Regions from separate parts of the Agromyces albus genome, predicted to be linked through region 2. Evidence: predicted binding sites of a transcription regulator. Region 2 holds the regulator's gene; each other region holds the start of a gene.
What was found. The regulator HrcA, encoded in region 2, represses chaperone genes, less so after heat shock. The targets are predictions, from matches to a motif close to TTNGCACTCGNNNNNNNCGAGTGCNAA.
Positions count from the first base shown of each region.

Region 1: the regulator HrcA is predicted to act here: its motif matches at 7,226-7,252, upstream of groL (chaperonin GroEL).
Region 3: the regulator HrcA is predicted to act here: its motif matches at 3,067-3,093, upstream of QFZ29_RS15010 (Hsp20/alpha crystallin family protein).

Region 1 covers NZ_JAUSWX010000001.1:2,577,834-2,588,382, reverse strand. The annotation lists gene QFZ29_RS12165 (ABC transporter ATP-binding protein) at 81-1,181, opposite strand; gene QFZ29_RS12160 (DsbA family protein) at 1,465-2,370, shown strand; tRNA gene QFZ29_RS12155 (tRNA-Thr) at 2,464-2,539, shown strand; gene QFZ29_RS12150 (DMT family transporter) at 2,541-3,554, shown strand; gene QFZ29_RS12145 (nitroreductase family protein) at 3,538-4,086, opposite strand; gene msrB (peptide-methionine (R)-S-oxide reductase MsrB) at 4,089-4,490, opposite strand; gene QFZ29_RS12135 (DUF3263 domain-containing protein) at 4,676-4,972, shown strand; gene QFZ29_RS12130 (LytR C-terminal domain-containing protein) at 5,000-5,545, shown strand; gene QFZ29_RS12125 (cold-shock protein) at 5,749-5,952, shown strand; gene QFZ29_RS12120 (DUF3048 domain-containing protein) at 6,073-7,119, shown strand; gene groL (chaperonin GroEL) at 7,298-8,917, shown strand; gene QFZ29_RS12110 (YoaK family protein) at 9,264-9,947, opposite strand; gene QFZ29_RS12105 (acetamidase/formamidase family protein) at 10,234-10,549, shown strand, end outside.
Region 2 covers NZ_JAUSWX010000001.1:1,488,006-1,498,554, reverse strand. The annotation lists gene QFZ29_RS07015 (PhoH family protein) at 1-933, opposite strand, end outside; gene QFZ29_RS07010 (histidine triad nucleotide-binding protein) at 1,007-1,366, opposite strand; gene QFZ29_RS07005 (16S rRNA (uracil(1498)-N(3))-methyltransferase) at 1,391-2,125, opposite strand; gene dnaJ (molecular chaperone DnaJ) at 2,132-3,229, opposite strand; gene hrcA (heat-inducible transcriptional repressor HrcA) at 3,291-4,313, opposite strand; gene QFZ29_RS06990 (DUF4870 domain-containing protein) at 4,504-4,938, shown strand; gene QFZ29_RS06985 (DUF4870 domain-containing protein) at 5,081-5,458, shown strand; gene hemW (radical SAM family heme chaperone HemW) at 5,465-6,691, opposite strand; gene QFZ29_RS06975 (DUF1990 family protein) at 6,694-7,344, opposite strand; gene lepA (translation elongation factor 4) at 7,355-9,211, opposite strand; gene QFZ29_RS06965 (alpha/beta fold hydrolase) at 9,376-10,206, shown strand; gene rpsT (30S ribosomal protein S20) at 10,323-10,549, shown strand, end outside.
Region 3 covers NZ_JAUSWX010000001.1:3,172,805-3,183,353, forward strand. The annotation lists gene QFZ29_RS14995 (amino acid ABC transporter permease) at 1-263, opposite strand, end outside; gene QFZ29_RS15000 (ABC transporter substrate-binding protein) at 374-1,216, opposite strand; gene QFZ29_RS15005 (LacI family DNA-binding transcriptional regulator) at 1,406-2,476, shown strand; gene QFZ29_RS15010 (Hsp20/alpha crystallin family protein) at 2,560-2,994, opposite strand; gene QFZ29_RS15015 (transglutaminase-like domain-containing protein) at 3,154-3,942, opposite strand; gene QFZ29_RS15020 (FUSC family protein) at 4,032-5,060, shown strand; gene QFZ29_RS15025 (DUF2207 domain-containing protein) at 5,127-6,263, shown strand; gene QFZ29_RS15030 (alpha/beta hydrolase family protein) at 6,260-6,928, shown strand; gene guaD (guanine deaminase) at 7,049-8,446, shown strand; gene QFZ29_RS15040 (antibiotic biosynthesis monooxygenase) at 8,450-9,382, shown strand; gene QFZ29_RS15045 (HNH endonuclease) at 9,402-9,788, opposite strand; gene QFZ29_RS15050 (excinuclease ABC subunit UvrA) at 9,844-10,549, opposite strand, start outside.

The DNA.
Region 1 (10,549 bases), 1.1 Mb from region 2:
CGCTGAACGATCACCCGCGCAAACGGCGATGCCGGCCGGGCCCGAGGGCCCGACCGGCATCACTTCGCTGCAGCTGGGAGTCAGGCGACGACCGGCTTCTTGCTGAGGCGGAGGCCCGTCTCGGCGTCGAAGATGTGCACGTGGCCCGGCGTGGCCGTGAGGTACACGCGCTCGCCGGCGTTCGGGTGCACACGGCCGTCGACGCGCGCGACGATGTCGGTGCGCTTGCCTTCGACCGTCGAGTGGCCGTAGAGGTAGCCGTCGGCGCCGAGCTCCTCGACGAGGTCGACGTCGACCGCGAGGCCCTCGCCCTCGTGCGGCGACACGACGATGTCTTCGGGACGAACGCCGATCGTGGCGACCTTGCTGCTCGTGTCGGCGAGCGCGTCACGCTCGACCGGCACGTTGGCGGTGCCGAACATGATTCCACCCTCGACGAGGTCGGCGTGGAACAGGTTCATCGCGGGCGAGCCGATGAAGCCGGCGACGAACACGTTCTTCGGCTGCTCGTAGAGATCGCGGGGCGTGCCGACCTGCTGGAGCAGGCCGTCTTTCAGCACGGCGATGCGGTCACCCATGGTGAGGGCCTCGGTCTGGTCGTGCGTGACGTAGACGGTCGTGACGCCGAGACGACGCTGGAGCGAGGCGATCTGCGTACGGGTCTGGACACGGAGCTTCGCGTCGAGGTTCGACAGCGGCTCGTCCATGAGGAACACCTGCGGCTGGCGAACGATCGCGCGGCCCATGGCGACGCGCTGACGCTGACCGCCCGAGAGTGCCTTCGGCTTGCGAGCGAGGTAGGGCTCGAGGTCGAGGAGCTTCGCCGCCTCGAGCACGCGAGCTGCGCGCTCCTCCTTGCCGACGCCCGCGATCTTGAGCGCGAAGCCCATGTTCTCGGCGACGGTCATGTGGGGGTAGAGCGCGTAGTTCTGGAAGACCATCGCGATGTCGCGATCCTTCGGGGGCACGTCGGTGACGTTGCGGTCGCCGATGAGGATGTTGCCTTCGTTGACCTCTTCGAGGCCCGCGAGCATGCGGAGCGAGGTCGACTTGCCGCAGCCGGAAGGGCCGACGAGCACGAGGAACTCGCCGTCTGCGACCTCGAGGTCGAGCTTGTCGACGGCCGGGCGATTCCCGCCGGGGTACAGGCGGGTGGCCTTGTCGAACGTGACTGACGCCATGGTTCTGTTCTCCTTCACCGGCAGGTACGTGCCGGACGATCCGTAGTGATGGACTGCGTCGACGTCGACGCCCACTCAGTATCGCACGCGAACGCGGCGTCGTCGTACGGGGTGTGGGGAACCGTCGTGCGGGACGCGGTGACGGGATGCAGCGGGGACACGGCTCGCGTGCGGCATCCGTTTGGGGGATTCCCAGACACCGGACCTACTATCGTGGGTGCGTTCGCTCGCACAGGAGCGCGCCACACAGCGACCGGAGTGACCATCGATGACCAGCGGCGGAATGCAGCCACGCCCCACCCGTAACGACCGCAGGGAAGCGGCTCGGGAGAAGGCCAAGGTCCTCCGCGAAGGACAGAAGAAGCGGGAACGCCGCAACAAGGCGCTCATCCAGGGCGGCGTCATCCTGGCGGTCATCGCGATCGGTGCGCTGATCTTCGGCTTGATCATCGATGGTCAGCGGCCCGCCGGCCCCGGCCCGCGGAACATGGCGAGCGACGGCATCGTGCTCGTCGGCGGGGAGTCCGGCATCGCGGCCGTCGAGACGCCGGCACTGGAGCCCAAGGCCACGCCCACGCCCACGGTCCCCGACGACAGCGGCACGGTCGCGAACATCGTCATGTACATCGACTACCTCTGCCCGTTCTGCGGGCAGTTCGAGAAGACGAACTCCGAATCGATCCGCACCATGATCGAGTCGGGCGCCGCGACCCTCGAGGTGCACCCCATCGCCATCCTCACCAACAAGTCGGCGGGCACGCGATACTCGGCGCGAGCAGCGAATGCGTCGGCGTGCGTCGCGAACTCGTCCCCCGAGTCGTTCTTCGACTTCAACGCACTGCTCTTCGAGAACCAGCCCGACGAGGGCTCCACGGGGTTCACGAACGACGAGATCAAGGCCCTCGCGCAAGAGGCGGGCGTGAGCTCGCGCTCGACGATCGACAAGTGCATCGACGACGAGCAGTTCAAGGCCTGGGTGGGGGATGCCACGAACCGCGCACTCACCTCGAAGGTGCCGAACTCCGACCTCGAGTCGATCACGGGCACTCCGACGGTGCTCGTGAACGGCAACCAGTACAAGGGCTCGCTGGAAGACCCTGCCGAGTTCCAGTTGTTCGTGCTCCAGGCGGCCGGCCAGAGCTTCGAGTCGAACCCGACGCCGACCCCGACCCCGACGCCTGCTTCCTAGCAGTCGCAGCGGCGACCACTCGACCACCACGAAGTCCCGGCATCGTGCCGGGTCTTCGTGCTGTCGATAGGATGTCGGGGAGGCAACGCCCTCGCCGCCTTGGCGCAATTGGTAGCGCACCGCTCTTGTAAAGCGGTGGTTGCGGGTTCGAGTCCCGCAGGCGGCTCCAGATGAGCACACACCACCACGCCGAGCGCGCACGACTGCCGCTCTGGCTTGCGGTCGTGTTCGCCCTCGCGTGCGGGGCGCTCACCGCGGTGCAGTCCCGCATCAACGGCCAACTCGCGGGAGCGATCGACGACGCGTTCACCGCAGCCGCCATCTCGTTCGGCAGCGGGCTCGTGATCCTCCTCGTGAGCCTCGCCCTCTGGCGACCCGGACGTGCCGGATTCCCGCGCGTCCGCGCAGCGCTCCGCGAGCGCCGCCTCGCCTGGTGGATGGTGCTCGGCGGCCTCTCCGGGGCGTGGTTCGTCACGACGCAGGGCCTCTCGGCCGGGGTGATCGGGGTCGCGCTCTTCACGGTCGCGATCGTCGCCGGCCAGACCATCGGCGGCATCGTCTTCGACCTCGTCGGGCTCGGGCCGGGCGGTCGCAGGCCGCTCACCGTCACCCGCGTCATCGGCGCCGTGCTCGCACTCGCCGCGATCGGCTGGGCGGTTTCGGCGCAACTCGCGCACGAGGTGCCGCTCTGGCTCATGCTGTTCCCGTTCCTCGCGGGCATCGCCGTGGGCTGGCAGCAGGCGGTGAACGGCCGCGTCAAGATCGAGGCCGGCAGCGCCCTCACGGCGACCGTGTTCAACTTCGCGGTCGGCACCGCCGCGCTCGTCGTCGTCGTGCTCGTGCGCGCGGCGATCGTCGGCTGGCCCGAGTCGCTGCCCGACGAACCGTGGCTTTACGCAGGCGGCGCCATCGGGTGCATCTTCATCGCCGGCCAGGCCACGCTCGTACGCATGGTGGGCGTGCTGCTGCTCGCGCTCTGCGGAGTCGCGGGCCAGCTCGCCGCGGCGCTCACGCTCGACCTCGTGCTGCCCACTGGCGGGCGTCCCGTCGATGTCGCGACCGTCGGCGGCACGGCGCTCGCCCTCGTCGCGGTGGTCGTGGCGAGCATCAGGTGGTCGCGGCGCAAGCACGCCGTGGCGGTGCAGGCCGGCGAGGCCGAAGCAGGAGTCAGTCGAGGGAGCTGAACCGGCCGGCCGCGATCGAGCCGTCGCGTTCGCCACGCGGGCGGGAGATGCGTCCGCCGACGTAGAGCCAGCCGAGCAACCGCTCATGTTCGCCGAGCCCGTGCATGCGAGCGACGACCGGATGCCGCGTGTACGGCCCGGTGCGCCACATCACGCCCCATCCGGCTTCGTCGAGTAGCAGGCTCAGCACGTGCCCGACGCCCGCTGCCGACGCCTCCTGCTCCCACTCGGGAACCTTCGGGTGCGTCGTGGTGACGGCGACGATCGCGAGGAGCAGCGGCGCCCGAAGCGGCTTCGCCGCCAGGCGTGACGCGTGCTCGCCCTCGAGGCCGGCCGCGGCAACGAGCGCCTCGCCGAGTCTGGCGCGCGCCGCTCCGCGGAGCGCGATCACCCGCCAGGGGCGAAGCGACGCATGGTCGGCGACCCGTGCCGCGGCGTCGAGCAGCGACACGATCGCGTCATCGTCGGGAGCGGCATCCGTCACCTTCGACGACGACCGTCTCGTGAGCGCAGCCTCGCGCGCGGAAGCCACGCTCAGGACTCGGCGGTGAAATCGAGAGCGATCGAGTTCATGCAGTAGCGGTCTCCGGTGGGCGTGCCGAAGCCGTCGGGGAACACGTGGCCGAGGTGGGAACCGCAGGCCGCACAGCGCACCTCGGTGCGCACCGTGCCGAGGGAGGTGTCTTCGAGGAGTTCGACCGCCTCGGGCCTCACCGACTCGTAGAAGCTCGGCCATCCGCATCCGGAGTCGAACTTCGTGCCGCTCTTGAACAGCTCGGCGCCGCACGCCGCGCACGAGTAGACGCCGGCGCGCTCCTCGTCGAGGAGCTCACCGGTCCACGGCCGTTCGGTGGCCGCTTCGCGGAGCACGGCGAACCGGTCGGCGTCGAGCTCGGCGCGCCATTCCTCGTCGCTCTTGTTCACGCGGTATTCCATGAGCACTCCTCTCGGCGTCGGCCACGGTGGCCCCACCATGCTCGCAGGTCTTGCTGCAAGGAACTGCAACGTCGACCGGCGGCCCACTGTTCCGCACTCACACGCCGTCGGCGCTCGGCGCACTCCATGCCCGGGGTGCCTAGGATGTGCTGCAGGCGGACCATCCGCTGCGACGGGAGGAACGGATGAGCGCCGAGCGCGTGCCCTCCCACCGCGACGATGCGGTGCTCGACGAGCGAGAGCTGCAGATCCTCGCATTCGAGGCGAGAGCATGGCAGCATCCCGGCGCGAAGGCGGACGCGATCCGGCAGGAGTTCGGACTCTCGGCCGCCCGCTACTATCGGATTCTCGGCGAGCTCATCGACTCGCCGGCAGCTCTCCGGCACGACCCGATGCTCATCAAACGACTCCAGCGGATGCGTGAGGCGCGCGTGGCGGCGCGCTCCCGGCGTTCGCTCTCGATCGGCCGACCGCTCGATTGAGCCGGCCCCGAACCGACGACTGGACCCATGGCGCAGAAGTTCCCCCGCGATCGATTCGACTCCATCCCGCACGGGATGGAGCGGGTGGGGGCGCATCGCGCGCCGGCGCGTCGCGGCGCCAGGTGGGTGGCGTTCGGCTGGGCCGCGCTGGCGACGATCGTGCTCGCGGCCGTGGGCATCGGCGCAGTCGTGGTCTCGAACGATCGGCTGAACTTCCTCGCGCCGCCCGTCGCCACCCCGACCACCGAGCCGGTCGCCACCGCCGAGCCGACGATCGCCCCCGACATCGCGGTGCTCGTGCTGAACGGAACGTCGACCTCGGGGCTCGCGGCGCGAGCCGCAGAGACCCTCACGGCAGGCGGCGTGCCGGTGGGCACGACGGCGAACGCGAGCGCGAACGACCTCACCGAGACGATCGTCTACTACACCGCTGCCGAGCTCGAGGGCGCAGCTCGAGGCGTGGCCCAGCTCCTGCCCGAAGCCGACGTGCGCCTCTCCGACCAGTTCGCGGGAACGGAGACGCCACTCGTCGTCGTGCTCGGATCCGACTACGCAGACGCCACTGCAGGCTGATCTCGCGCGAATCGTTGCCAATCTGCGACCATTCCTTGCGCCCAGCCTCTTGTGCCCGCGCGTCACGTCGTTACTATCTGGAATTGGTCGCTCAATCCCGTGTGAACGCCCGGTGCCGCTCGCGGTGCCCGCCAGCGCGATTCTGAGACCCGGTACAGGCGAGAGGCACGTGCTGATCCAACACGGCAACATGGGAGCAACGCATGGCGAACGGAACCGTCAAGTGGTTCAACGCTGAGAAGGGGTACGGGTTCATCACCGTCGACGGTGACGGCTCAGACGTCTTCGTCCACTACTCTGCGATCGATATGTCCGGATACAAGGTGCTCGAGGAAGGCCAGCAGGTCGTCTTCGAGGTCGGCACGGGTTCCAAGGGTCCGCAGGCCGAGGCGGTTCGCCCCGCCTGAGTCGCGCTGATGAACGCGCTGCCGGCAGTCCGGCGGCGCGTTCGCGCTTCGCCGGCACCTCGGGAAGGGCGCGCCGCGGCGGCGCCCGCTTCCGTCGCGCTTCACGACTACGCTGACGCCATGAGCGGGCCGGCCGGGGAGCCATCGCGACGACGACTGGCCACGCTCGGTGCGTTCGCGGCATCTGTCTTGCTGCTCTCGGGATGCCAAGGCAGCCCACTCGAGCTTGATTCGGCGCCGAGCGAGCCCGGTCGCCCCGTCACCACCACTCCGCCCATCTCGGTGTCGTTCGCGCCGTTGCGAGGCATGATGATCGAAGCGCCGCTCGGCCATCCCGCCCTCGGCGTGAAGATCGACAATCATGAGGCGGCCCGGCCGCAGATCGCCCTGAATCGCAGCGACATCGTCTTCGAAGAGCTCGTCGAGGGCGGAATCACGCGATATCTCGCCGTGTGGCACTCGGACGTGCCCGAGGAGGTCGGGCCGGTGCGCTCCATCCGCCCGATGGACCCCGACATCGCCACCCCGTTCGGCGGCATCATCGCCTACTCCGGAGGCCAGGAGCACTTCGTCGACATGATGAGGTCGACGGGGCTCGTCAACATCGTGTTCGACTTCGACGACACCGGCCTGTTCCACCGCGCCGATGACCGCCCGGGGCCGCACGACGTGATCCTCGCCGCCCAAGAGGCCGTGGCGCGCAACTCGGAGCTCGCACCGCCGCCCGTGCAGTTCGCGTACGGTTCGGCCGACCCGCTCGCCGCGCCGGCTCTCGCGGCGACCCCCACCTCGAGCATCGACCTCGTGTTCTCGGACGCGCGGTTCCCGGTGTGGGAGTGGGATGCCGCGGCATCCGTCTGGCTGCGCTGGCAGGAGGGCGAGCCCGACGTCGAGTCCTCGGGTGAGCGTGTGCGGGCGACCAACGTGGTGACCCTGCGAGTCGGAATCGATTGGAGCTTCGGCGAGGTACCGCGCACGATCATGGTCGGCTCGGGCGAGGCGTGGGTCTCGGCCGGCGGCCGCACGGCGCACGGCACCTGGTCGAAGGATGCCGCAGGCTCGCCGATCGTGCTCACCGCCGCCGACGGCAGCCGATTGCGACTCGCGCCCGGGAACACGTGGGTCGAGCTCGTTCCGAACGAGGGATCGGTGACGTTCCAGCCGTAGGCCGCCCATCAGACTCGGCCTCGACGGCGCGACCGGCATGGGGACGGGCGCTGCCGAGGCGGCTCGCGCTCGCTTGCACTCGCGGCGGTCGAGTGCCAGAATCGTCTTAGCACTCACTCGTTTTGAGTGCTAAACCAACGAATCTTTGAAGACGTCCGGGAAAGGACGAGAAACACACATGGCAAAGATCATTGCTTTCAACGAGGAGGCCCGCCGCGGCCTCGAGCGTGGCCTCAACCAGCTCGCCGACGCGGTGAAGGTGACCCTCGGCCCGCGTGGCCGCAACGTCGTGCTCGAGAAGAAGTGGGGCGCGCCCACCATCACGAACGACGGCGTGTCGATCGCCAAGGAGATCGAGCTCGACGACCCGTACGAGAAGATCGGCGCCGAGCTCGTCAAGGAGGTCGCGAAGAAGACCGACGACGTCGCCGGCGACGGCACCACCACCTCGGTCGTGCTCGCCCAGGCGCTCGTGCGCGAGGGCCTTCGCAACGTCGCCGCAGGCGCCGACCCGATCTCGCTGAAGCGCGGCATCGAGAAGGCCGTCGCAGCCGTCACCGCTGAGCTGCTCTCGGCGGCCAAGGAGATCGAGACCAAGGAAGAGATCGCGGCCACCGCATCGATCTCCGCCGCCGACCCCGAGATCGGCGCGATCATCGCCGAGGCGATCGACAAGGTCGGCAAGGAGGGAGTCGTCACCGTCGAGGAGTCGAACACCTTCGGCACCGAGCTCGAGCTCACCGAGGGCATGCGCTTCGACAAGGGCTACCTCTCGGCGTACTTCGTCACCGACCCCGAGCGCCAGGAAGCGGTCTTCGAAGACCCGTACATCCTGATCGTCAACAGCAAGGTCTCGAACATCAAGGACCTGCTGCCGATCGTCGACAAGGTCATCCAGACCGGCAAGCAGCTCCTCATCATCGCCGAGGACGTCGACGGCGAAGCACTCGCGACCCTCGTCGTGAACAAGATCCGAGGCATCTTCAAGTCGGTCGCCGTCAAGGCTCCCGGCTTCGGCGACCGTCGCAAGGCGCAGCTCCAGGACATCGCGATCCTCACCGGCGGCCAGGTCATCTCCGAGGAGGTCGGCCTCAAGCTCGAGAACGTCACCCTCGACCTGCTCGGCCAGGCTCGCAAGGTCGTCATCACCAAGGACGAGACCACGATCGTCGAGGGCGCTGGCGACCCCGAGGCCATCGCCGGCCGCGTGGCGCAGATCCGTGCCGAGATCGAGAACACCGACTCGGACTACGACCGCGAAAAGCTCCAGGAGCGCCTCGCGAAGCTCGCCGGCGGCGTCGCCGTCATCAAGGCGGGCGCTGCGACCGAGGTCGAGCTCAAGGAGCGCAAGCACCGCATCGAAGACGCCGTGCGCAACGCGAAGGCCGCCGTCGAAGAGGGTATCGTCGCCGGTGGTGGCGTGGCCCTGATCCAGGCCGGTGCGCGTGCGTTCGCGACCCTCGAGCTCACGGGCGACGAGGCGACCGGTGCGAACATCGTGCGTGTCGCGATCGAGGCTCCGCTCAAGCAGATCGCCTTGAACGCCGGCCTCGAGCCGGGCGTCGTCGCGAACCGCGTCGCGGGCCTGCCCGCGGGTCACGGCCTCAACGCCGCGACCGGCGAGTACGGCGACCTCATCGCGCAGGGCATCATCGACCCCGCCAAGGTGACGCGCTCGGCGCTGCAGAACGCCGCGTCGATCGCCGGCCTCTTCCTCACGACCGAGGCCGTCGTCGCCGAGAAGCCCGAGCGGAACCCGGTTCCGGCCGGCGACCCCACGGGTGGCATGGACTTCTAGTCCGAACCGATCTCCGGCCCCCGGGCCGAGGTCACAACGCGAAGGGCGTCTCCTCAGGGAGGCGCCCTTCGGCGTACCCCGAGGCGTGATGGAATCGTGACGACGTCGCGGCGACCGGATGCCGCTGTCGCGAAACCCTACGCTGGCGCCATGACCACGTCGCCGCGGCACGGATTCGCCGCCCTGCTCGCCTCCTCCGCAATCGCAGTGCTACTGCTCGCCGGGAGTGCGCCTGCCGCCGCTCCGGTTCCCTCCGAGACGGCGACGGCTTCCGAGCCGGCCGAACCGACGCCGGCCCCTGCCGCGACTCGTCCGCTCAACGTCACGGCGACCTCGTGCGAGGAGTTCACTCCTCGCGCGGGCGGCCGAGGTGGCCGAGCAGGGCCACGAGGATCGTGATGGCCGCCGAGAGGGCGATACCGAAGGCGATGTGCACGTTGAGCGCGAGGGCGCCGACAGCGGCTCCGGCGCCGATGAGCGCGATCGCGCCGGCGCGGCGGCGCCACGGGTGCTTGTCGACCCGGGAGCCGAACACCGAGTCGGCGGCGAGGCCCGTGATCGTCGAGGTGACGACGACGGTCGTGACATCCTTCACCGCGATGTGACGTGCTGCGCCGGCCTGGGCGCCCATGGCGAGGCCGAGCGCCGTCGTGACGCCGAGCAGCACCGGCTCGGCGGGATCGGCGAGCACGATCATCGTGACGCCCGCCGCGACGAGCACGAGCGCGACGAGCGAGAACACCACGGTCGTCTTCGTGCTCCAGCCGGCGACGAGGTCGCGCAGCAGGCGGCCGGCGACCGCGGCACCGACCATGAAGCCCGCGAGGGCGAGCACCGGGCCGAGGATCGGCAGGTCGTCGGCGCCGGTGAGGGCCATGCCCAGGATGACGATGTTGCCCGTCATGTTGCCCGTGAACACGCGGTCGAGGCCGAGGAAGCCGACCGCGTCGATGACGCCCGTCGAGAAGGTGAGGGCGAGCATCAGGCCGAGGTGTGTGCCGGCGGGGTGGCGTCGCATGGTCGAGATCACGGGGTCTCCTTGCAGGTCGGCCCCGTGTCGACGCCGTCGGCGAGCACCGGGCGGGCGGGACGGTACTCTCGACCAAGAATGACACACGACAGTCGTGGCGACACACGGATGGGGCGCTGAATGGGCAAGTTTCAGGGAGTGCTGCAGGCCGGATCCGGCGTCGGAGGCGGAACGTACCTCCCGGCCGAGCCGGACGCACTCGGTTGGGGCCGCCTGCCGGCGCGCGGGGACTCGCCCGTGCTCACCGTCGACGACGGCGCAGAGGTCATCATCGACACGGTGAGCCATGAGGGCATCCTCGAAGACCAGGGCCGCGATCCTGCGGCGTTCTTCCGGTCGCACGGCGTCGAGCGCGAGCACGTGCTCGACGAGGCCGTGGCGCTCGCGGCATCCGATCATCCGCGCGACCCGGCCAAGGACGGCCCGCACGTCGTCACCCGGCCCGATCGGGGTGCGCGGCGCCCGGCCCGGCGACCTGCTGAAGCTCACGGTCGTCGACACGACCCCGCGCGTGCCCTACGGCGTCATCTCGAATCGCCACGGTCGCGGCGCGCTGCCGGGGGAGTACCCGCAGGGGGAGGCCAACGTCAGCGTCTTCACCC
Region 2 (10,549 bases):
ACGCTCGAACCGCTGGGCCTGCGTGCGCTGGTCGTACTCGGTGTAGGCATCGACGATGCGGCCGACGAGCGAGTGGCGCACGACGTCGTCGCTCGTCAGCCGGATGAACTCGATGTCGGCGACGTTGTCGAGGATGCGGGTGACGAGCCGCAGTCCGCTCGCGCCGGTCGGGAGGTCGACCTGGGTGATGTCGCCGGTGACGACCATGCGCGACCCGAACCCGAGACGGGTGAGGAACATCTTCATCTGCTCGGGCGTGGTGTTCTGCGCCTCGTCGAGCACGACGAACGAGTCGTTGAGGGTGCGGCCGCGCATGTAGGCGAGCGGAGCGACCTCGACCGTGCCCGCGGCGAGCAGCTTCGGCACGAGCTCGGGATCCATCATCTCGTTGAGCGCGTCGTAGAGCGGGCGGAGGTAAGGATCGATCTTGTCGGTGAGCGTGCCCGGCAGGAAGCCGAGGCGCTCCCCCGCCTCGACGGCGGGGCGGGTGAGGATGATCCGACTGACCTCTTTGCGCTGCAGCGCCTGCACGGCCTTCGCCATCGCGAGATACGTCTTGCCCGTGCCGGCCGGACCGATGCCGAAGACGATCGTGTGCTCGTCGATCGCGTCGACGTATTGCCGCTGGCCCTCGGTCTTCGGTCGGATGGTCTTTCCGCGACTCGACACGATGACCTGCCCGAGCATCTCGGACGGCTTGGCATTGGGATCGGCTTCGAGCATTCGGGCCGAACTCCTCACTTCGGTGGGTGTCGGATCCTGGCCGTTGCGAACGAGCGCCAGGAGTTCTTCGATGAGTCGGCGCACGCGCGTGCGACCGTCGACGTCGCCGCGGATCGCGATCTCGTTGCCGCGCACGTGCACTTCGACGCCGGGGTTCTCGCGCTCGATGCTCGAGAGCAGGCGATCCTGCGGGCCGAGGAGGCGCACCATGGCGATGCCGTCGATGGTGAGGCGCTCTTCATCGTCGCGCGCGGGCTGCGGCGCGGCGCCCTGGCCGATCGGATCAGTCGCCAAGCGAAGTCTCCTCGAGCCCTCCGCCGAGCACATGTGCGTGCACGTGGAAGACGGTCTGGCCGGCGTCGGGCCCGGTATTGAAGACGAGTCGGAACTGGCCGTCGGCGAGCGAATCCGCGACCTCGTGCGCTGCGGCGACGAGTTCCGCGAGGAGGCCGGGGTCTCCGGCTGCGAGTTCGACGACGTCGCGGTAGTCGCCGGCCTTCGGCGTCACGACGACGTGCACCGGCGCCTTGGGCGCGATGTCGTGGAACGCGATCACGCGCTCGGTCTCGAGCACGATGCGCGCGGGAATCTCACGAGTGGCGATCCGCTCGAAGAGGGAGGGCCGTGCACCGGAGTCGCTCATGCCACCATCGTAGCGATCGATGGCTCACCACCGCCCGAGCGCAGCGTTGAGCACGGCGATCGCGGCCGGTCCGGCCGTCGACGTGCGCAAGACGGATGCCCCGAGTCGCACCGGCTCCGCGCCGGCCGCCACGAGTCGCTCGTGCTCGGGCGGCGCGATGCCGCCCTCGGGCCCGACGACGAGCGCGAGGTCGCGACCGTCGGGCCGGATGTCGGTGATGGGTGTCGTCGCCGTGGGTTCGAGCAGCAGCATCCGCGTGCCCTGCAGCAGACCGGCGAGGTCGCCCGTCGTCGTGACCGGCGCAACCGGCGGAAGCCAGGCCCTGATCGACTGCTTCACCGCCTCGCGAACGATGCTCGCCCAGCGCTGGCGCCCCTTCTCGGCCTTCGGGCCCTCCCAGCGCGACACCGATCGGGCGGCCGCCCACGGAACGACCGCGTCGACGCCCAGCTCGGTCGCCGCTTGCACGGCGAGCTCGTCGCGATCGCCCTTCGCGAGCGCCTGCACGAGCGTGATCCGCGTCTCGGGGGGTTCTTCGACGAGCACCTCTTCGACCTCGAGCGCGAGTTCGCGGGCCCCGGTGGAGACGACCACGCCGCGCACGAGGATGCCGCGGCCGTCGCCGATCGCGATGCGCTCACCGGTGCGAACACGTGCCACGGTCACCGCGTGCCGCGCCTCGTCGCCGGAGAGCTCGACGGTCGCACCCGGTGTGACGGCGCCGAGTTCGAGCGATTCGTCGAGGTACAGGCTGCTCACGCCGGCCTAGCCGAGGAACCGGTCGCGGAGGCGCGCGAAGAGCCCCTGCTGGAAGTGTCCGAGCTCGGGCCCGTGCGATTTCTTCGAGGCGGCGAACTGCTGGATGAGATCGCGTTCCTTCGTCGAGAGCTTCGTCGGGGTCACGACCTGCACGCCGATCTTCAGGTCGCCGCGTCCGGTGCCGCGGAGCTTCGTGACGCCGCGGTCTTTCACGGTGAGGATCTCGCCGCTCTGCAGCCCCGCCCTGAGTTCTACGTCGACGTCTCCGTCGAGCGCGGGGATCGTCGTGCTCGTGCCGAGGATCGCGTCGGTCATCGCCACCTCGAGGAAGCACAGGAGGTCATCGCCGTTGCGGCTGAAGACCTCGTGGTTCTTGACCTTGATCTCGAGGTAGAGATCGCCGTTGGGGCCGCCGGCAGGTCCGGCCTCCCCTGAGCCGGGCATCTGCAGGCGAACACCCGTGTCGACGCCGGCGGGGATGTCGACGGGCACGGTTCGCCGGGCACGCACGCGACCCTGGCCCTGGCACGTGATGCACGGCGTGGCGATCACGGTGCCGTAGCCCCGGCAGGTGCCGCAGGGGCTCGACGTCATGACGTTGCCGAGCAGCGAGCGCACCGAGCGCTGGATCGAGCCGGTGCCGTGGCAGATGTCGCACGTGACGGGCGAGGTGCCCGGTTGGCAGCAGCTGCCGTGGCACGTGCCGCACGTGATCGCGGTGTCGACCTCGATGTCGCGGTGGGTGCCGAAGATGACCTCTTCGAGCCCGACCTCCACCCGGATGAGCGCATCCTGCCCGCGCTCGCGTCGCGACCGCGGCCCGCGAGTGGCCTGGCCGGCACCGAAGAACGTCTCGAAGATGTCGCCGAACCCGCCGAAGCCCTGCCCGCTGAAGCCGCCCTGCCCGCCCAGGTCGTACTGCTGGCGCTGCTTGGGGTCGCTCAGCACGTCGTAGGCGTGCGTTACCGATTTGAATCGCTCGGATGCCTCGGCTCCGGGATTCACGTCGGGGTGGAGCTCTCGGGCGAGGCGCCGATACGCCTTCTTGATCTCGTCGGGAGTGGCGTCGTGTGCGACGCCGAGGACCTCGTAGTGGTCGGCCACGGAGGGCTTGTCCTTTCGGTTGCCGGATGCAATGCGCCGGTGTCGCGGCGAATGACGGGGTTCAGCTCTCGCCGAGGGTGCGGGAGAGGTAGCGTGCCACGGCGCGAACCGCCGCCATGCTGTTGGAGTAGTCCATTCGGGTCGGCCCCACGACCCCGAGCCGGGAGATGTCGCGCCCGGGGATCTCGAACGCGCTCGTGACGACCGAGGTCTCCCCGAGGCCGAAGGAGGCGTTCTCACGCCCGATCCGCACGGCGACGCCGTGCTCGTCGGTGGCCATCTCGCCGAAGAGCTTCAGGAGCACGACCTGCTCCTCGATCGCCTCGATGACACCGAGGATCGATCCCGCGAAGTCCTGCTCGGTTCGCACGAGGTTCGCGGCACCGGCGACGACGAGCCGGTCGGTGCGCTGGACGCGCGCCTGCTCGGCGAGCGTCGCGGCGAGCGTGTGCATCACTGCGGCGTGACGGCGATCGGCGGAGCGGACCTCGCCCGAGAGGGCGATCGCGGCATCCGCCATCGTCTCGCCCGCAGCGATGTCGTTGAGGCGCACGCGCAAGTCGGCGAGGGTGTCTTCGTCGACGGGCTGCTCGAGCTCGACGAGTCGCTGTTCGACCTGGCCGGAGTCGGCGATGAGGACGCAGAGCACCCGGTTCGGCGCGAGCGAGACGAGCTCGACGTGCCGCACGCGGGCGCTCGTGAAGCTCGGGTACTGCACCACGGCGAGTTGCTTCGTGAGCTGGGCGATCAGCCGCACGGTGCGTGCGAGGAGTTCGTCGAGGTCGCTCGACTCGCCGAGGAAGGTCTCGATCGCCTGCCGTTGCGCCTGGGTCAGCGGACGCACGTCGGTCAGCTGGTCGACGAAGACGCGGTAGCCCTTGTCGGTGGGGATTCTGCCCGACGACGTGTGCGGCGCCGCGATGAGCTCCTCCTCTTCGAGGAGCGCCATGTCATTGCGGATCGTCGCGGCGGAGACGCCGAACGCATGGCGTTCGACGATCGTCTTCGAGCCCACGGGCTCGCGTGACGCCACGTAGTCCTGCACGATCGCGCGGAGCACCGCGAGACTCCGTTCGGAGACCATGACCCTCGCTTTCCATGCACCGGCTTAGCACTCGTTCTCCCTGAGTGCCAATCATATCGCGACATCCGTGCCGTAGTCGTTGCCAGCCCGCGGGTGTCGGCGCTACCGTATGGGTAATCCGCGCGTCACCACTGGCTGCGAATCTCCTTCACAGTCGCGGTTCATCAGAGAACCTTCGAAAGGCACGCTCATGACCGACCCCAATGCTCAGACTCCCGACCCCAACGTCCCGCCGCCGCAGCAGCCTGCAGCTCCGCAGCCGGTCGCTGCCGCGCCACTGTCGCCTGAGCAGGACATCCAGTGGGGTTCATTCGCACACCTCGGTGGAGTCCTCGGATTCCTGCCGTCGCTCATCATCTGGCTCGTGTTCAAGGATCGTGGCACGTTCACGAACACCGAGGGCAAGGAGGCGCTGAACTTCCAGATCACGCTGGTCTTCGCGTACATCGCGGTCTGGATCGTCACGGCGCTCGTGACCGTCGTCACCTTCGGCCTCGGCAGCGTGCTGTCGCTGCTCGCCTGGGTCGTGTGGATCCTGGGCGTCGTGTTCTCGATCATCGCGTTCCTCCAGGCGAAGGACGGCAAGCACTACCGTTACCCGTTCTCCGTGCGTCTCATCAAGTAGGTCTCATCAAGTAGACGCTCGTCACCACGCGGCCGACGAGCGCGCCGGGGAAGGCGAAATCCGCCCCCGGCGCGCTTGTCTGTGCCAGCATGAGATCGACCGAGTACCGCCCTTCGGCGACACGACCTAGGAGACGCACTACATGTCCGACGCAACACCGCCGCCGCCATCGAGCCCCTACGAGCAGACCAATCAGCTGAACCCAGCCGACGAGAAGCTGTGGTCGATGCTCATCCACCTCGGCGGCATCTTCTTCGGGTTCATCCCCGCACTCGTCGGCTACCTCGTGCTGAAGGATCGCGGACCGTTCGTGCGCGCGCACACCGCGACGGCGCTGAACTTCCAGATCACGATGACCATCGCGATGATCGTCAGCTCGATCCTCACGATCATCCTCATCGGCTTCCTGCTGATGGCGGCGATCGGCGTCCTGATCATCGTCTTCAGCATCATCGCCGCCGTGAAGGCGAACCAGGGCCAGCCGTACTCGTACCCGCTCTCGATCAAGTTCGTGAGCTGAACGGCATCACACCTCGAGCAGGCGCCTGACCACGGCGTCGGCGAGCAGCCGCCCTCTCATCGTGAGCACGAGCCCACCCGAGAGGGCGGTTCTCGCATCAACGAGCCCGTCGGCGATGAGACCGGCGACCGCCGTGCGTCCTTCGGGGCGCAGCGAGCCGAGGTCGATCCCCTCGCGGATGCGGGTGCCGAGCAGAACCCGCTCGGTCTCTCGCGTCGACGCGTCGAGCACCTCGCGGCCGACCGCCGGCGACACCCCGGCGGCAACACGTTCGGCATACGCCGCCGGATGCTTCGCGTTCCACCAGCGCACGCCGCCCACGTGGCTGTGCGCACCGGGGCCGACGCCCCACCAGTCGTCACTGCGCCAGTAGCCGAGGTTGTGCCGTGAACGGTGCGCGGGCGCGGTCGCCCAGTTGCTCACCTCGTACCACTCGTAGCCCGCTGCACCGAGCAGGTCTTCGGCGAGCTCGTACATGTCGGCCTCGAGGTCGTCGTCGGGCGTTGCGAGCTCGCCGCGGCGGATCTGCCTCGCGAGCTTCGTGCCTTGCTCGACGATGAGCGCATACGCGCTCAGGTGGTCTGGTTGTTGCCCGATGGCGGACTCCAGGCTTCGCCGCCAATCGTCGAGCGACTCCCCCGGCGTGCCGTAGATGAGGTCGAGGCTCACGTCGAGCCCGGCATCTCGCGCCCAGTCGACCACGAGCGGCACGCGTGCTGGGTCGTGGGTGCGGTCGAGCGCCGCGAGCACGTGGGGCACGGCGGATTGCATGCCGAACGAGACACGGGTGAATCCGCCGTCGGCGAGGCGCCGCAGGTCGTCGGGCCCCACCGAATCTGGATTGGCTTCGGTCGTCACCTCGACGCCGGCTGCGAAGCCGAACTCGTCGCGAACGGCGCCGAGCATGCGCACGAGGTCGTCGGCAGGGAGCAGGGTCGGCGTTCCGCCGCCGAAGAAGACCGTCTGCGCGGTGCGGTCGGGCACGTCGGATGCCTCGAGCATTCGCCGCGACATCCGGATCTCGCCGATGGCGTGGTCGGCGTAGTCGGCTTGCTTTGCACCGCGTAGCTCACCGGCCGTATACGTGTTGAAGTCGCAGTAGCCGCAGCGCACCCGGCAGAAGGGCACGTGCACGTAGACGCCGAATGCGCGCTCAGCGGCACCTGCGGCCGCGGAAGGCGGCAGCACGCCGTCGGCCGGCGCCGGATCGCCGAGCGGGAGGGCGGAGCCCACGCCTACACGCCACCCGCAGGATGCAGGGCGCGGAGCTCGACGCGAGTGAGCTCGCGCCGCTTCCGCCGCTGGCCGGGCGCGAACAGGCCGCGGATGCCGCCGCGAGTCGCGAGGATCGAGCGGATGGTGAGCCACACGGTGTCGTCGTCGCGTCGCTCGAGGATGAAGGACTCCTCGCCGCTCTCGGGTCCGTCGGCGGTCGTGCCGTAGGCGAAGCCGATGCGGTCGGGCTCGTCGAGCACGTAGACGACGAGTACGGGCGTGGACTGCGTGCGGAAGCGCCCCTTGTGGCGAAGCGTCGCCGTCATGCCGGCTGCGATGTAGGGCGTTCCGTCGGGGCCGAATCGTTCCTCGGCGCGCGGTGCCGGCTGGTCGGCGAGCGGCGAGCCGTCGGCGTCGTAGACGACGCCCGGGTACTGCGCACCGGTGCCCGTGGAGACGTCGTCGACCGTGAAGCCGGCGCCCCGCTGGATGCCCCACGTCATGAGCGATTCCGCGGCCCGCTCGAATCGCTCGATGCCGCTGCCGATTCGCACCGCGTCCTCAGCGGGGCGATAGCCCGCCGGCGGATAGCGCAGGAGATCGGGCGCGAGGGTCGCCCCGATCGCGCCATAGGTGACCGACTGGTCGGTGAACGTGCTTCGGCGAGTCATCCGTCGCCTCCTACTTCTTCGCGTCTTTCTTCTCGGTGTCGCCGCTCAGGGCGGCGATGAACGCCTCCTGCGGCACCTCCACCCGGCCGACCATCTTCATGCGCTTCTTGCCCTCTTTCTGCTTCTCGAGGAGCTTGCGCTTGCGGCTGATGTCACCGCCGTAGCACTTGGCGAGCACGTCTTTGCGCATGGCGCGGATCGACTCGCGCGCGATGATGCGGGCGCCGATCGCGGCCTGGATCGGTACCTCGAACTGCTGCCGCGGGATCAGCTCGCGCAGGCGCCCCGTCATGAGCACGCCATAGGCATACGCCTTGTCGCGATGCACGATGGCGCTGAACGCGTCGACCTGCTCGCCCTGCAACAGGATGTCGACCTTCACGAGATCAGCAGCCTGGTCGCCCGTGGGCTCGTAGTCGAGCGAGGCGTACCCCGCGGTCTTCGACTTCAACTGGTCGAAGAAGTCGAAGACGATCTCGCCGAGGGGCATGTTGTAGCGGATCTCGACGCGGTCTTCACCGAGGTACTCCATGCCGAGGAGCGCACCGCGGCGGCTCTGGCAGAGCTCCATGATCGTGCCTACGTAGTCTTTCGGGGCGAGGATCGCCGCGCGCACCATGGGCTCACGCACCTCGACGATCTTCGCGCCCGTCGGGAACTCGCTCGGGTTGGTGACGGTGACCGTCTTCTTGTCTTCGGTGGTCACCTCGTAGACGACCGACGGAGCTGTCGCGATGAGGTCGAGACCCCACTCGCGGCGCAACCGCTCGGTGACGATCTCGAGGTGGAGGAGTCCGAGGAAGCCGCAACGGAAGCCGAAGCCGAGGGCGACCGAGGTCTCGGGCTCGTAGACGAGCGCGGCATCCGACAGCTTCAGCTTGTCGAGCGCCTCGCGAAGCTCGGGGTAGTCGCCGCCGTCGATGGGATAGATGCCGGAGAACACCATGGGTAGCGGCTCGGTGTAGCCGGGCAACGCCTGAGTCGCGGGCTTCGCGGCCGTCGTGACGGTGTCGCCGACCTTCGACTGGCGCACGTCTTTCACGCCCGTGATGAGGTAGCCGACCTCGCCGATACCGAGCCCCTTGCCGGGCGTCGGCTCGGGCGCGCTGACGCCGATCTCGAGGATCTCGTGCGTGGCGCGCGTGGACATCATCTGGATGCGCTCGCGCGGCGCGAGATGACCGTCGATCATGCGCACGTAGGTGACGACACCGCGGTAGCTGTCGTAGACGGAGTCGAAGATCATGGCCCGAGCCGGGGCATCCGCGTTGCCGACCGGCGCAGGGATGCGCTCGACGACGCGGTCGAGCAGCTCCTCGACGCCGACGCCCGTCTTGCCCGAGACCTTCATGACGTCGTCGGGCGAGCCACCGATGAGGTCGGCGAGCTCGCGCGCGTACTTCTCGGGCTCGGCGGCCGGGAGATCGATCTTGTTGAGCACGGGGATGATCTCGAGGTCGTTCTCGAGCGCGAGGTAGAGGTTCGCGAGGGTCTGCGCCTCGATGCCCTGTGCAGCGTCGACGAGGAGGATCGCTCCCTCGCACGCCGCGAGCGAGCGGGAGACCTCATAGCTGAAGTCGACGTGACCCGGCGTGTCGATCATGTTGAGCGCGTACGACGTGTCGCCGACCTGCCACGGCATGCGCACGGCCTGGCTCTTGATCGTGATGCCGCGCTCACGCTCGATGTCCATGCGGTCGAGGTACTGGGCGCGCATGTCACGGTCGGAGACGACGCCGGTGATGCCGAGCATGCGGTCGGCGAGGGTCGACTTGCCATGGTCGATGTGCGCGATGATGCAGAAGTTGCGGATCAGCGCTGGGTCGGTGGCGGCGGGCACCGGAGGATTGGCGGCTCGAGGGGACATCCCGACGATTCTCCCATGAGTTCCGGCCCTGCTTTCGACGGGTGTCGCGCAAGAGGCCCGTTGGCTAGGCTGGCAGCATCATGACCGTCATCGTGATTGCCGGTGCTCACGTCGTGAAGCACGTCGTAAGGCGCGTTGTGAATGCCACCGAGGCGGGCTGACGGATGCCACGCGCCCGTGTCGTGCTCGTGCACGGTCTCCGCACCTCGGCGACGATGTGGCGGAAGCAGCGCGCCATGCTCGCACGACACGACCTCGACGTGGTCGCGATCGACTTGCCCGGGCACGGAACCCGGCTCGGCGAGCCGTTCTCGTTCGACGAGGCGATGCGCCTCATCGATGAGGGGCTGAATCCGCCCGGCGCGCTCCCGGTACCGCGACTGCTCGTGGGGCTGAGCCTCGGCGGCTACTTGGCGATGGAGTTCGCGGCGACGCATCCCGATCGCCTCGACGGGCTCGTGGCGGCGTCGTGCGGCACCCGCCCCCGTGGTCCGGCACTCGCCGGGTACCGCCGCCTCGCGGCCTTGATCGGGAGGATGCCCGACCGCGGCCGCGCATTGCACGATCTGATGACGCGCCTCTTCCTTTCGCCCGGCGCTGCAGAGGACGTGCTCGCCGGCGGCGTCGCCCTCGACGTCATGGCGCCCGTGCTCGAGGCGGCGGCGTCGATGGACCCCGAGGCGGCGCTCGCCCGCATCGAGGTTCCCGTGTGGCTCGTGAACGGCCGATTCGATCACTTCCGCTTCGATGAACGACGGATGCTCCGTGCTGCACGCGACGCTCGCCTCGTCGTCGTGCCCGGCGCCACCCATCTCGTGAGCCTCGTGCGCCCCGACGACTTCGCGGCCGTCGTGGCAGGTGCCGTGGCCGAACTCGAACGACGCGCCGCGGTGGCCGCACGGCGTCGCCGGATCGCACGCGAATCGGGATCCGCTCAGGATGGCACCGCCTCCGGTGCGCCGTCGACGAGCCGCATTGGTGTGGCCGGGGAGTAGCTGGTATCGTTGCCTGTTGGCTTCCGTGTGGGTCCCACCCCGCACGATTCGCCGGCGAGGCCCCTCTACCTTCGCTCGGCACATCCGGTACCCGCATAGAAGGAAAGACGAACCACGTGGCAAACATCAAGTCGCAGATCAAGCGCATCCGCACTAACCTCAAGGCGCAGGAGCGCAACAAGGCCGTCAAGAGCGAAGTGAAGAGCGCCGTTCGCGCGACGCGCGACGCCATCGCCTCGGGCGACAAGGAGAAGGCGGCCAGCGCCCTCCGCGTCGCGACGCGCAAGCTCGACAAGGCGGCCAGCAAGGGCGTCATCCACAAGAACCAGGCTGCGAACCGCAA
Region 3 (10,549 bases), 1.7 Mb from region 2:
AAGCCCTGCCCGATGAGGAGGATCGTGAGGATCGCGGGCAGGCCCCTGAAGACGTCGGTGTAGATGCGCGCCGGCACCCGCAGCCAGCGCGAGGTCGAGATGCCCATGATCGCCACGATCATTCCGAGCACGACGCCGATGACGGTCGCCCAGATCGAGATCACGAGGGTGTTCACGAGCCCGACGCCGAGCAACTGCGGGAAGACCTGCCACATCGCGTCGAAGTCGAAGAAGGTCTTGATGATGTTGTCGAGCCAGTCCATGGTGTGCTCCGGTGGTGGGGGATGATCCGGTGCGGGTCACGCGACGCTGTACGCGAGTGCTGCTGTGCGCAGATGCTCTGCACGACCCGCACCGGAGTGCTCGCGGTGAGCTATTCGGTCTGCTCCGCCGACGGCAGGTACTGCTCGGGCATCGGCGAGCCCGGGAACCACTTCTCGTAGAGCTCCTTCCAGGTGCCGTCCTCCATCGCGGCGGCGAGCGCCTCGTTGAGCGCCTGCTGGAACTCGGTGTTGCCCTTCGCGATCGCGAACCCGGCCGGTGCGTCGAACGAGGGGATGTCGAGCGCGTTCACGAGCCCGTACTGCTCGCCGTACTCCTTGGCGGCTTCGTAGTCGAGGAAGTGCGCGTCGATGCTGCCGCTGTTTACCGCCGAGATCGCGGCGTTGTTGTCGGGGAAGCGAACGAGCTCGGTCTCGGTGAAGTGCTTCACCGCGTAGGCCTCCTGCAGGGTGCCCTGCACGACGCCGAGGCGCTTGCCGGCGAGGCCGGCCTCGTCGGCGATGCCCGCGTCGGGATGTGCCATCACGGTGAGGTACCCCGCGAGGTAGCCCTCCGAGAAGTCGACGGTCTGCTTGCGCTCGTCGGTGATGCCGATGGCGGCGACGCCGACGTCGAACTGGCCGTTCGCCACAGCGGCGAGGAGGCCAGAGAAGTCCTGGCCGGTGAAAACGACGTCGTCGACGCCGATGCGGCTCGCGACATCCGTGAAGAGCTCGACGTCGAAGCCGGTGAACTCTCCCGACTCGTCGGTGAAGGTGTAGGGCTTCGCGTCGCCGAGACTCGCGACCCGGATCTGGCCGGGGGTGATCAGGTTGTAGGGATTGTCTTCGGTCTCGGCGGCCGATCCGCCGCCGGCGCAGGCGGAGAGGGCGAGGGCGGCCGCCGCGGCGAGCGCGACGATCGCCGAGCGACGGTGGTGCGTACGTTGCGTCACGGGAGTTCCTGTTCTGTGGGGGTTCGATGCAGTGGGTGATGCGGGAAACGCGAGGCGCCGAAGCGGGAAAGCCTCGAGCTCTTGTTGAGACCGGTCTCAATGTCGTAGATTGAGACCGGTCTCAATGCGTTTCTGGGACAGTACTCCGCGCTCGAGACATCCGTCAACACTTTTCTTCCTGGAGCATCGATGGCATCAGATTCGGCGAACGGCCGCCGCGAGACCACCGTGAGCGATGTCGCGGCGGCCGCCAAGGTCTCGAAGGCCACCGCCGCGCGAGCGCTCGGCGACTACGGCGCCGTGAGCGACGCCGTGCGCGATCGCGTGCTCGCGGCGGCCGAGCAGCTCGGCTATCGGCCGAATGCCCTGGCCAAGACGATGAGCACGGGCAAGTCGCACACGATCGGCATCGTCGTCGGCGACATCGAGAACCCGTTCTTCGCGCAGGCGACGAGGGGAGTGTCGGATGTCGCGAAGGCCGCCGGGTTCGACCTCCTGCTGTCGAACTCCGACGAGGAGGTCGACGCCGAAGACAGCGCGATCGCGGTGCTGCTCGCGAAACGCGTCGACGGGCTCATCGTCGCGCCCGCGTCATCCGTCGACACGCAGAGCCTGCAATCGGCGATCGCGACGGGCCGGCCGCTCGTGCTCTTCGACCGTGCAGCCGAGGGCGTCGACGTCGACACCGTCGTGGCCGACAACCGCGCGGGCGCGAGCCGGCTCGCCGAGCTGCTGCTCGCAGCCGGGCATCGGCGCATCGCGTTCGTCTCGACGATCGGCCATCCCGCCGAGTACCGGGCCGGCGACCGCCTGGCCTCGAGCTCGGTCGGCGATCGCGTCGCGGGCTTCGTCGCGTCGCTTCAGGAGGCCGGAGTGCCGGAGCCCGAGCGATTCGTGCGTCTGAACGCGCGCCGCGATGGCGTCGACACCATCGTTCGCGAACTGCTCGGCGATGGCGCCACCGCGATCGTGGCATCCGACAGCCTCGTGGCCCAGGCGGCGTTCCGCACCATTCGCGACCTGGGGCTCGTGATCCCCCACGACGTGTCGCTCGTGGCGTTCGACGACGCCGACTGGACGAGCCTCTCGGCGCCCGCGATCACCGTGATGTCGCAGCCGATCCACGAGATCGGCGCCGAGGCTGCGCGACTGCTCGTGCGCCGGATGGCCGGCCACGGCGGCCCCGCCGAGACGACGGTGCTGCCACAGCGACTCATCGAACGAGAGTCGATCGCACCGCCGCGCCCGCCGGTCCGATGATCGCGTAGCGCCGGGCGCCGGCACGGCGAAGCCCGCCCTGCCTGGGCGGCGGGGCGGGCTTCGCGGGCGTGTTCGCCGGTGGGTCAGCTGGCCGAAGCCGTGACCTCCTTCTCGGCGCGCGGGGCGGCCTGCACGGCCACCTTGCGCGGCTTGGCCTGTTCACTCACCGGGATCACGACGCTCAGCACGCCGTTCTCGTAGTGTGCGCTGATGCCCGCAGTGTCGAGGCCGTCGCCCAGCGTGAGCTGGCGCAGGAACGACCCGCTCGGCCGCTCGCGCACGAGCCACTGCGTCTCCTCTTCGGAACGCAGGGTGCGCTCAGCGCGAATGGTGAGCAACTGCCCGTCGATGTCGACGTCGACCGAGCCCGGGTCGACCCCCGGAAGGTCGGCGTTCAGCACGTAGTGATCTCCGTCACGGTGCAGATCGATGGGCATGACCCGCGGTCCCTGCCTCGAGTCGAGCATGCTCGTAGCGAGGCGATCGAGCTCACGGAACGGGTCCCAGTACATTGCCATGGCTACTCCTCCCTAGTGCCGCGTTGCGGCGTTGTTCAAGACTTGAGTCGATGTCGCTCAAGTACCTTCAGATTAGCACTCTCCACATGAGAGTGCCAAGATGCCAATCGTCAAGAAATTGCCGCAATCCGGGGCCGGATGTCGCCGCAAGAACTCCGCTCAGCGCAGCTGCACGAGCTCCGTGATGTCGTCGTCGGGCAGCACGTCGGCGACGGCGGAGACCTCGATCGCCTCGACCGTCACGTTGCCGCCATACGCGCTGAGGAACGCCGTGTCGGCGGCATCGCGCCCGGTGGCGATGCGCACGAGCGACGAGCGCGGGGCGAGCGTCGTCGCATCCACGACGTGCCATGCGCCCTCGACATGGGCCTCGGCGACGGCGTGGAAGTCCATCGGGTCGAGCCCGGGCGCGTACACCGCGGCGAGCCGGGCGGGCACGTCGAGGGCCCGCAGCAGGCCGATCACGAGGTGCGCATAGTCGCGGCACACGCCCTCGCCGCCGAGGAGGGTGCGGATCGCGCCGTCCGTCGGCAGGCTCGACCCCGGCACGTACGTGAGGCGAGTGCCGACCCACGAGCTCACCGCCGCGAGGAGTTCGCGGCCCTCGAGACCCGAGAACTCGGCGCGAGCAGTGGCGGCGAGGTGGTCGGCCTCGCAATAGCGACTCGGCCGGAGGAATTCGAGCAGCTCGAGCTCGGTGACGGATGGCGCCTCGGCCTGCTCCTCGATCCTGGCCGAGTAGCTCATGGTGAGCGAACCCGCCGCGACGTCGACGATGTGGATGCGGCTGCCCGCGGCATCCGTCACCTCACGCGCTTTCACCAGCGCGCCGTCGTGCCGAAGCTCGAAGCGCTCCTCGGCCGGGCGGTCGGCCACCGCGACGATGAACGCGAGACGCGCCAGGTCGTCGATGTGGAGGGCGAGTTCGGCGGACACGGTTCGCTGCATGGAGAGCCCTCGTTCGAGCGGGCGGAGCGTGCCGAGCGGCACTGCTCCATTCTCGCCCAGCACGTACGCGCCACGGCTAGCCTTGGCGCATGAACTTCACCGCGACGTTCCGGGCGACGAAGCGTGTGCCGATCCTGCAGGTGCTGAAGGCAGCGGTCGCGACGATCGCGGCGTGGCTCGTGGCCGGCTGGCTGATCCCGGGGCCGCTGCCGGTGTTCGCGGCGATCGCAGCGCTGCTCGTCGTGCAGCCCAGCGTCAACCAGTCGTTCGGCAAGGCGATCGAGCGCAGCATCGGCGTGATCCTCGGCGTCGTCATCGCGACGGGCATCTCGCTCGGGCTCGGCCAGAGCAGCTGGATCATCCTCGCCGCCATCATGATCGCGATGCTCGTCGCGTGGGCGCTCAAGATGACGCCCGGCACCTCGAACCAGGTCGCGATCAGCGCGATGCTCGTGCTCGCACTCGGATCCGCGTCACCCGAATACGCGTTCGATCGCGTGATCGAGACGCTCATCGGCGCCGCGATCGGCATCGTCGTGAACGCGCTCATCGTGCCGCCCGTGGCCGTGGCGCCCGCCCGCGGCGAGGTCGCGCTGCTCGGAGGCGAGCTCGCGGCATCCGTCGACCGCCTCGCCGACGCGGTCGAGCAGCGACGATCCCCCGGCGCGGTCGATGCGCTCATGATCGAGGCCCGGCTGCTGCGACCGATGCGGGATGCCGCGGATGCCGCGATCGCCGCCGGCGAGGAGTCGCTCACCCTCAACCCGCGCCGGTCGGCGCACCGCTCGGAGCTCGTGCAGCTGCGGGAGCTGCTCGAACGCCTGAGCCCCATCGTCACCCAGGTCATCGGCATGACGCGCGCGTTCGCCGACCACTACGACGACGCGCTGCACGACGAGCCCACCGTGCGGGCGATCGCCGAGCAACTGCGACGGGTCGCGCACGACGTGCGCCTGCTCGTGCGCGTGGCCGAACCCGAGCCCGAGCCGATGACGTCGGAAGTGCCCGCGCTGACGTCGGCGCTCGTGGTGACGCCGCCCAAGTCGGGGCACTGGATCCTCGTCGGCTCACTCATGGAAGACCTGCGGCGCATCCGCGGCGAGCTCGTCGGCGATTAGCGCACCAGCGATCCACGCTGTGCAGTGAGCCTCCCTCACCCGGCGACGCCTGCCTAGACTGGGCGCGTGCTCTTCGCCGTCATCGTGTTCGCGGTCATTCCCGCGTTCCTCATCCTCGGGTTCGGCCTCGCCGCGCGTGCGGTCGCCGCCCAACGGGTGACACCGGGCGTCGTGCAGTATGCGCCCGAGCGCGGGTCCACGGTGTTGCGCGACGCGCTGCTGCTCGAGGCCGACCGGCGTGCGGCATCCGCTGCCCTCATCGATCTCGCGGTGAAGCGCAAGGTGAAGATCGTCGCTGGCAGCAGGCGAGAGCCGATCGGCGTCGAACTCGAATCGAACGTCATCCTCACCGCCGAAGAGGTGGCGCTGCTCGAGGTGTTGTTCGGCCCCGAGCACACCCCGGGGCGCGTGCGCCGCTTCTCGTCAGCCAGGCGGGCACTCGGCAGCCGGCTGCGCACGCTCGTGTTCACCACCGAGCACGCCCTCGCTCGCGATGGCCTCATCGCCGAACGCCGCGTCACCTGGCCCGGCGTGACGCTCACCGTGCTCGCCTATCTCGGCATGCTCGTCGAGGTGCTGTTCCTCGTCTTCACCATCATCGATGGCGACTGGCCGGCACTCATCCTCACGATCGTCGCCCTGGCGGCCACCGTCGCCACGATCTTCGTCACGCCCGGGTGGTGGCGGCACTTCCTGCCGCCGTCGCAACCGAAACGAGAACACCTCGCGGGGCTGCGCCAGTACATGGAGCTCGCCGAGGCCGATCGACTGCGAGTGCTGCAGTCGCCGAGCGGGGCGATGCTGCGGGCGACGGATGCCGCGAGCGGCCGAGTCGAGCTGCGTGCGACGGATGCCGCGGCCGGTGCCGGTGCCGGCCCCGCGAGCTCGCCGAGCGACGAGCCCCAACCCGACGCCGCCGCCGACCCGCTCGCCCGCTTCCACCTGCACGAGCGCCTGCTCCCCTACGCCATGCTCTTCGGACTCGAACGCGAGTGGATCGCCAAACTCAAGCTCGACGGCGCCGCCGTCGAGCGCACGAACCTCGACACCGTGGGCGACCTCCTCGAGTTGACCGCCGAGATCGCCGACGCCATCGACGCGGTCGGGAGCCTCAGCGAGCTCCCCGCAGCCGTCGGCGATCTCACCGACGGCGCCGGTTCCGTCATCACCGCCGTGAGCGACATCTTCGACCTGTTCCCATGACGACCGAGCAGCACATCACGATCGACGTCGACGGCACGCCCGTGTCGGGTGTGTACGCGCGCCCAGCGGATTCCGCCGCCACGATCGTCGTCGCCCACGGTGCGGGCGCCGGCATGGAGCATCCGTTCATGGCCGGCTTCACGCGGGCGCTGAACGACGACGGGTTCGCGACGCTGCGCTTCAACTTCGCCTACCGTGAGGCCGGCCGCCGCTTTCCCGATCGCCCTCCGGCTGCCATCGCGGCATGGCGGGCGGCGACGGATGCCGCAGCCGCTCGCGGTTCCGAGGGTGAGCCGATCTGGGCCGCGGGCAAGTCCTTCGGCGGCCGCATGGCCTCGATGGCCGTCGCCGACGGCATGGCCGTCGCCGGACTCATCTACCTCGGCTACCCGCTGCACCCGCCGGGCAAGCCAGAGAAGGCGCGCGACGAGCACCTGCCCGGCATCACGGTGCCGATGCTGTTCCTCCAGGGCCGCAACGACCCGTTCGCGATCCCGAACGGGCAGCTCGATGAACTCGTCGCCCGCATCGGCCCCACCGCCACCCTCGATTGGATCGAGAATGCGAACCACTCATTCGAGGTGAAGGGCGCGAAGCGGCCCGCCGCCGAGGTCGGCGCCGGACTCGCCCCGCGCGTCACGGAGTTCGTGAGCGGGCACTCGTAGTCGCTGGCACCTGCAGTGGGGGCGCACGCAGTGTGGTCAGGGCAGTACCTCGCTCGGTAGCCTGTAATTGCTGACCCGGAAGCACGTTCTGCTCGAGTTCCACCGAAAAGATCGGCCGACATGGTTCAGACAGCGATTCGCGCGACATTCTTCGACTTCATCGACGATCCGTGGAAGCACGTCGGTGAAGAACACCGGGCCGCCCGATTCGTCCACGACGGCTTGCTGGTGATCGACGACGGGATGATCGTCGCGTTCGGCGACTACCAAGACATCTCGGGCGACTATCCGAACGTCGAGGTCACAGAAATCCCGGGCCGTCTGATCACACCGGGTTACATCGATGGGCACATCCACTTCCCGCAGACCCGCATGCTCGGTGCCTACGGCGAGCAGTTGCTGCCCTGGCTCGAGAAGTCGGTGTTCCCCGAGGAGATGAGGTACGGCGACCGGGAGTACGCCGAAGATGGCGCCAAACGGTTCTTCGACACCCTCCTGGCATCTGGTACGACGACCTGTCAGGCGTTCACGAGCAGCTACAAGGTGACCACCGAAGTGTTCTTCGACGAGGCAGCGAAACGGAACATGCGGGTGATCGGCGGTCTGACCGGCATCGACAGGTTCGCTCCCGATGACTACCTCGTGACACCCGAGAGCTTCTACGCCGACAGCGCAGACCTGATCGATCGGTACTCGGCTGCCGGTCGCAACCTGTACGCCATCACTCCGCGGTTCGGATTGGGCGCCAGCAAGGAGCTGCTCGAGCAATGCCGGCGTCTCAAGGAGGCGAATCCGGATCTGTGGGTGAACACGCACATCTCCGAGAATCCGGCTGAGATCCGGGCTGTGCTCGCGGTACATCCGGATTGCGACGACTATCTCGGCGTCTACGAGAAATACGGCTTGGTCGGTCCGAGGTTCTCGGGCGGCCACGGGATCTGGCTGAGTGACAGCGAGTTCCGGCGGTTCGCGGCGTCCGGCGCATCCGTCACCTTCTGCCCGTCATCGAACCTGTTCCTCGGGAGCGGTCTGTTCCGACTTGGACGCGCCACGGATCCCGAGCATCGCGTGAAGCTGTCGTTCGGCACCGACATGGGCGGTGGCAACCGGTTCAGCATGCTGAACGCGCTGGAAGACGCGTACAAGGTCGGGATGCTCAACAACACCCTTCTCGATGGCAGCGTGAACCCTCGCGAGCAAGACCTCGAGGAAGCCGAACGGAACAAGCTCTCCCCGTATCGCGCGTTCTACTCGATCACGTTGGGTGCGGCCGAGGCGCTCTCCATCGATGAATGGGTCGGCAACTTCGAGGTCGGCAAGGAGGCCGACTTCGTGGCCCTCGACTGGACTGCCGGTCCGCCCGCGATGGAGTGGCATCAAAGCCTGCTCGTGGACGAGCACGGGCCGGCCAGCACGGAGGACGCCGCTGCCCTGTTGTTCGGCGTGATGATGGTCGGCGACGAACGGTGCGTCGACGAGACCTGGATCATGGGTGAGCGCGCCTACAAGAAGGCGTGATCCATGCCGGCGAACCTGATCATCCATCGCCGTGTCGCCGACGCTGATCATCCCGCGTACGCAGAATGGGAGAAGCGGGTTGGCGATGCGTTATCGTCCTGGCCGGGATACCTCGATCGTTGGGTTCTGCCGCCGACGCCGCCCGGCCAGGTCGACTGGATCACGGCCCAGCGGTTCTCGACCGTCGACGCTGCTCGCGGATGGTTGCACAGCGCGGAACGTGGTGCGCTCCTCCGAGATGCAGACCCGATGTTCGTGGGAAACGACAACGTCCAGCTCTACACAGGTGATCATGAGGAACGCTCGGAGTTGGTGTCTGCGGTGATCGCCACTCGGCTGCCGGCGGAACGAGAACACGACTTCCTCGAGTGGCAGAGCGAGGTGATGGAGGCGGAGTCGCGGTTTGAAGGCTTCCGCGGCCACCGTCTGCAAGCCCCGGCGCCGGGGCTGAGCGACGACTGGGTGATGCATCTTTCGTTCGACACCGACGAGCACCTGTCGGCATGGCTCCAGTCGGACGAGCGGCAGGAGCTCCTGGCGAAAGGCTCGGCGTTCAACGAGAACATGTCGCTCACTCGATCCGCGGTCGGCTTCGGGTTCTGGGCACCGGGCCCGGGTGCTGACGATCCGGTGTTCAAGAACAACCTGCTCGTGCTGTTGATGCTGTATCCACTCGTCTACCTCTGGGGATACTTCGTGAGCGCACCCCTCATCGACAGTCACGGCGTGCCGATCTGGCTGTCGTTGTTCATCGGCAATCTCGTGAGCACGCAACTCCTCGGCTGGTTTCTCGTGCCGTGGGTGTTCGCCCGATTCTCCTGGTGGCTCGACGGCGGTGCCTCTCGGGGCGCCCGCGTGCTCGGATACGGCGCGGTCGTCACGCTGTACGTCGTGTCGATGGCGCTCTACGCGTGGTTGCTCGCGATTCGCGGCTGACGCCTGCCGTCGCACTGGATCACGGGGATCCCAGCACGTCGGGCTGAGAGCCGTCCTCTGCGAACCGCAGCGCCAGCGCCGTCCCGATCTCGTAGTGGCGCAACAGGAAGGCGCGCTCGTCGAGCCGCTTGCGCCGGAGCCAGGAAGTGACCTCGTCATTGCACTTGCTCGCGTTGCACGAGCCGCAGGCGGGAGCGATGTTGTCGAGCGTGTAGCGGCCGCCGCGTGAGATCGGCAGCACGCAGTCACGCTGCAGCGGCTTGTCGGTCGCGCCGCAATAGGCGCAGCCGTTCCACGCGTCCTTGAGCGCGGTCCACTGCTCGTCGCTGAGGTCGTGCGTGACGCGTGCCATCCGGCGTTTGCGGCGTCGCGCGTACGTCGCCTTGCGCGTGCGGTTGACGACCATGGCGCCAGCGTAACCCCGCAGGGTCCGGTGGCCGGGTAGCACCACGGGCGCGGAGCTACGCGCCCACTCGCTCGCCCGCCCCGACGTAGGCTGCGAGGTGGCGGGCCGTGAGGGTCGCGGCATCCGTCGACGCCGACTCGACGAGCTCGGCCGGGGTGCCCTCGAACACGATGCGGCCGCCGTCGTGGCCGGCGCCCGGGCCGAGGTCGATGATCCAGTCGGCGTGCGCCATGACCGCCTGGTGGTGCTCGATGACGATGACCGAATTGCCGTCGTCGACGAGCCGGTCGAGCAGCGCGAGCAGCTTGTCGACGTCGGCGAGGTGCAGGCCCGACGTCGGCTCGTCGAGCACGTAGATCGAGCCGGCCTTCGCCATGCTGATGGCGAGCTTCAGCCGCTGCCGCTCGCCACCCGACAGCGTGTTGAGCGACTGCCCGAGACCGAGGTAGCCGATGCCGACGTCGCTGAGGCGTTGGAGCACCGCGCGGGCGGGCTTCTCTTCGAAGAACTCGAGCGCCTCGTCGGCCGAGAGGTCGAGCACCTCGCTGATGTTCTTGCCGCGCAGGGTGTAGCCGAGCACCTCGGCGGTGAACCGCTTGCCGCCGCACTCCTCGCAGACGCTCGCGACGCCGGCCATCATCGCGAGGTCCATGTAGACGAGCCCGATGCCCTTGCAGTTCGGGCACGCCCCTGCGGAGTTCGCACTGAAGAGCGCGGGCTTCACGCCGTTCGCCTTCGCGAACGCAGTGCGGATGGTGTCG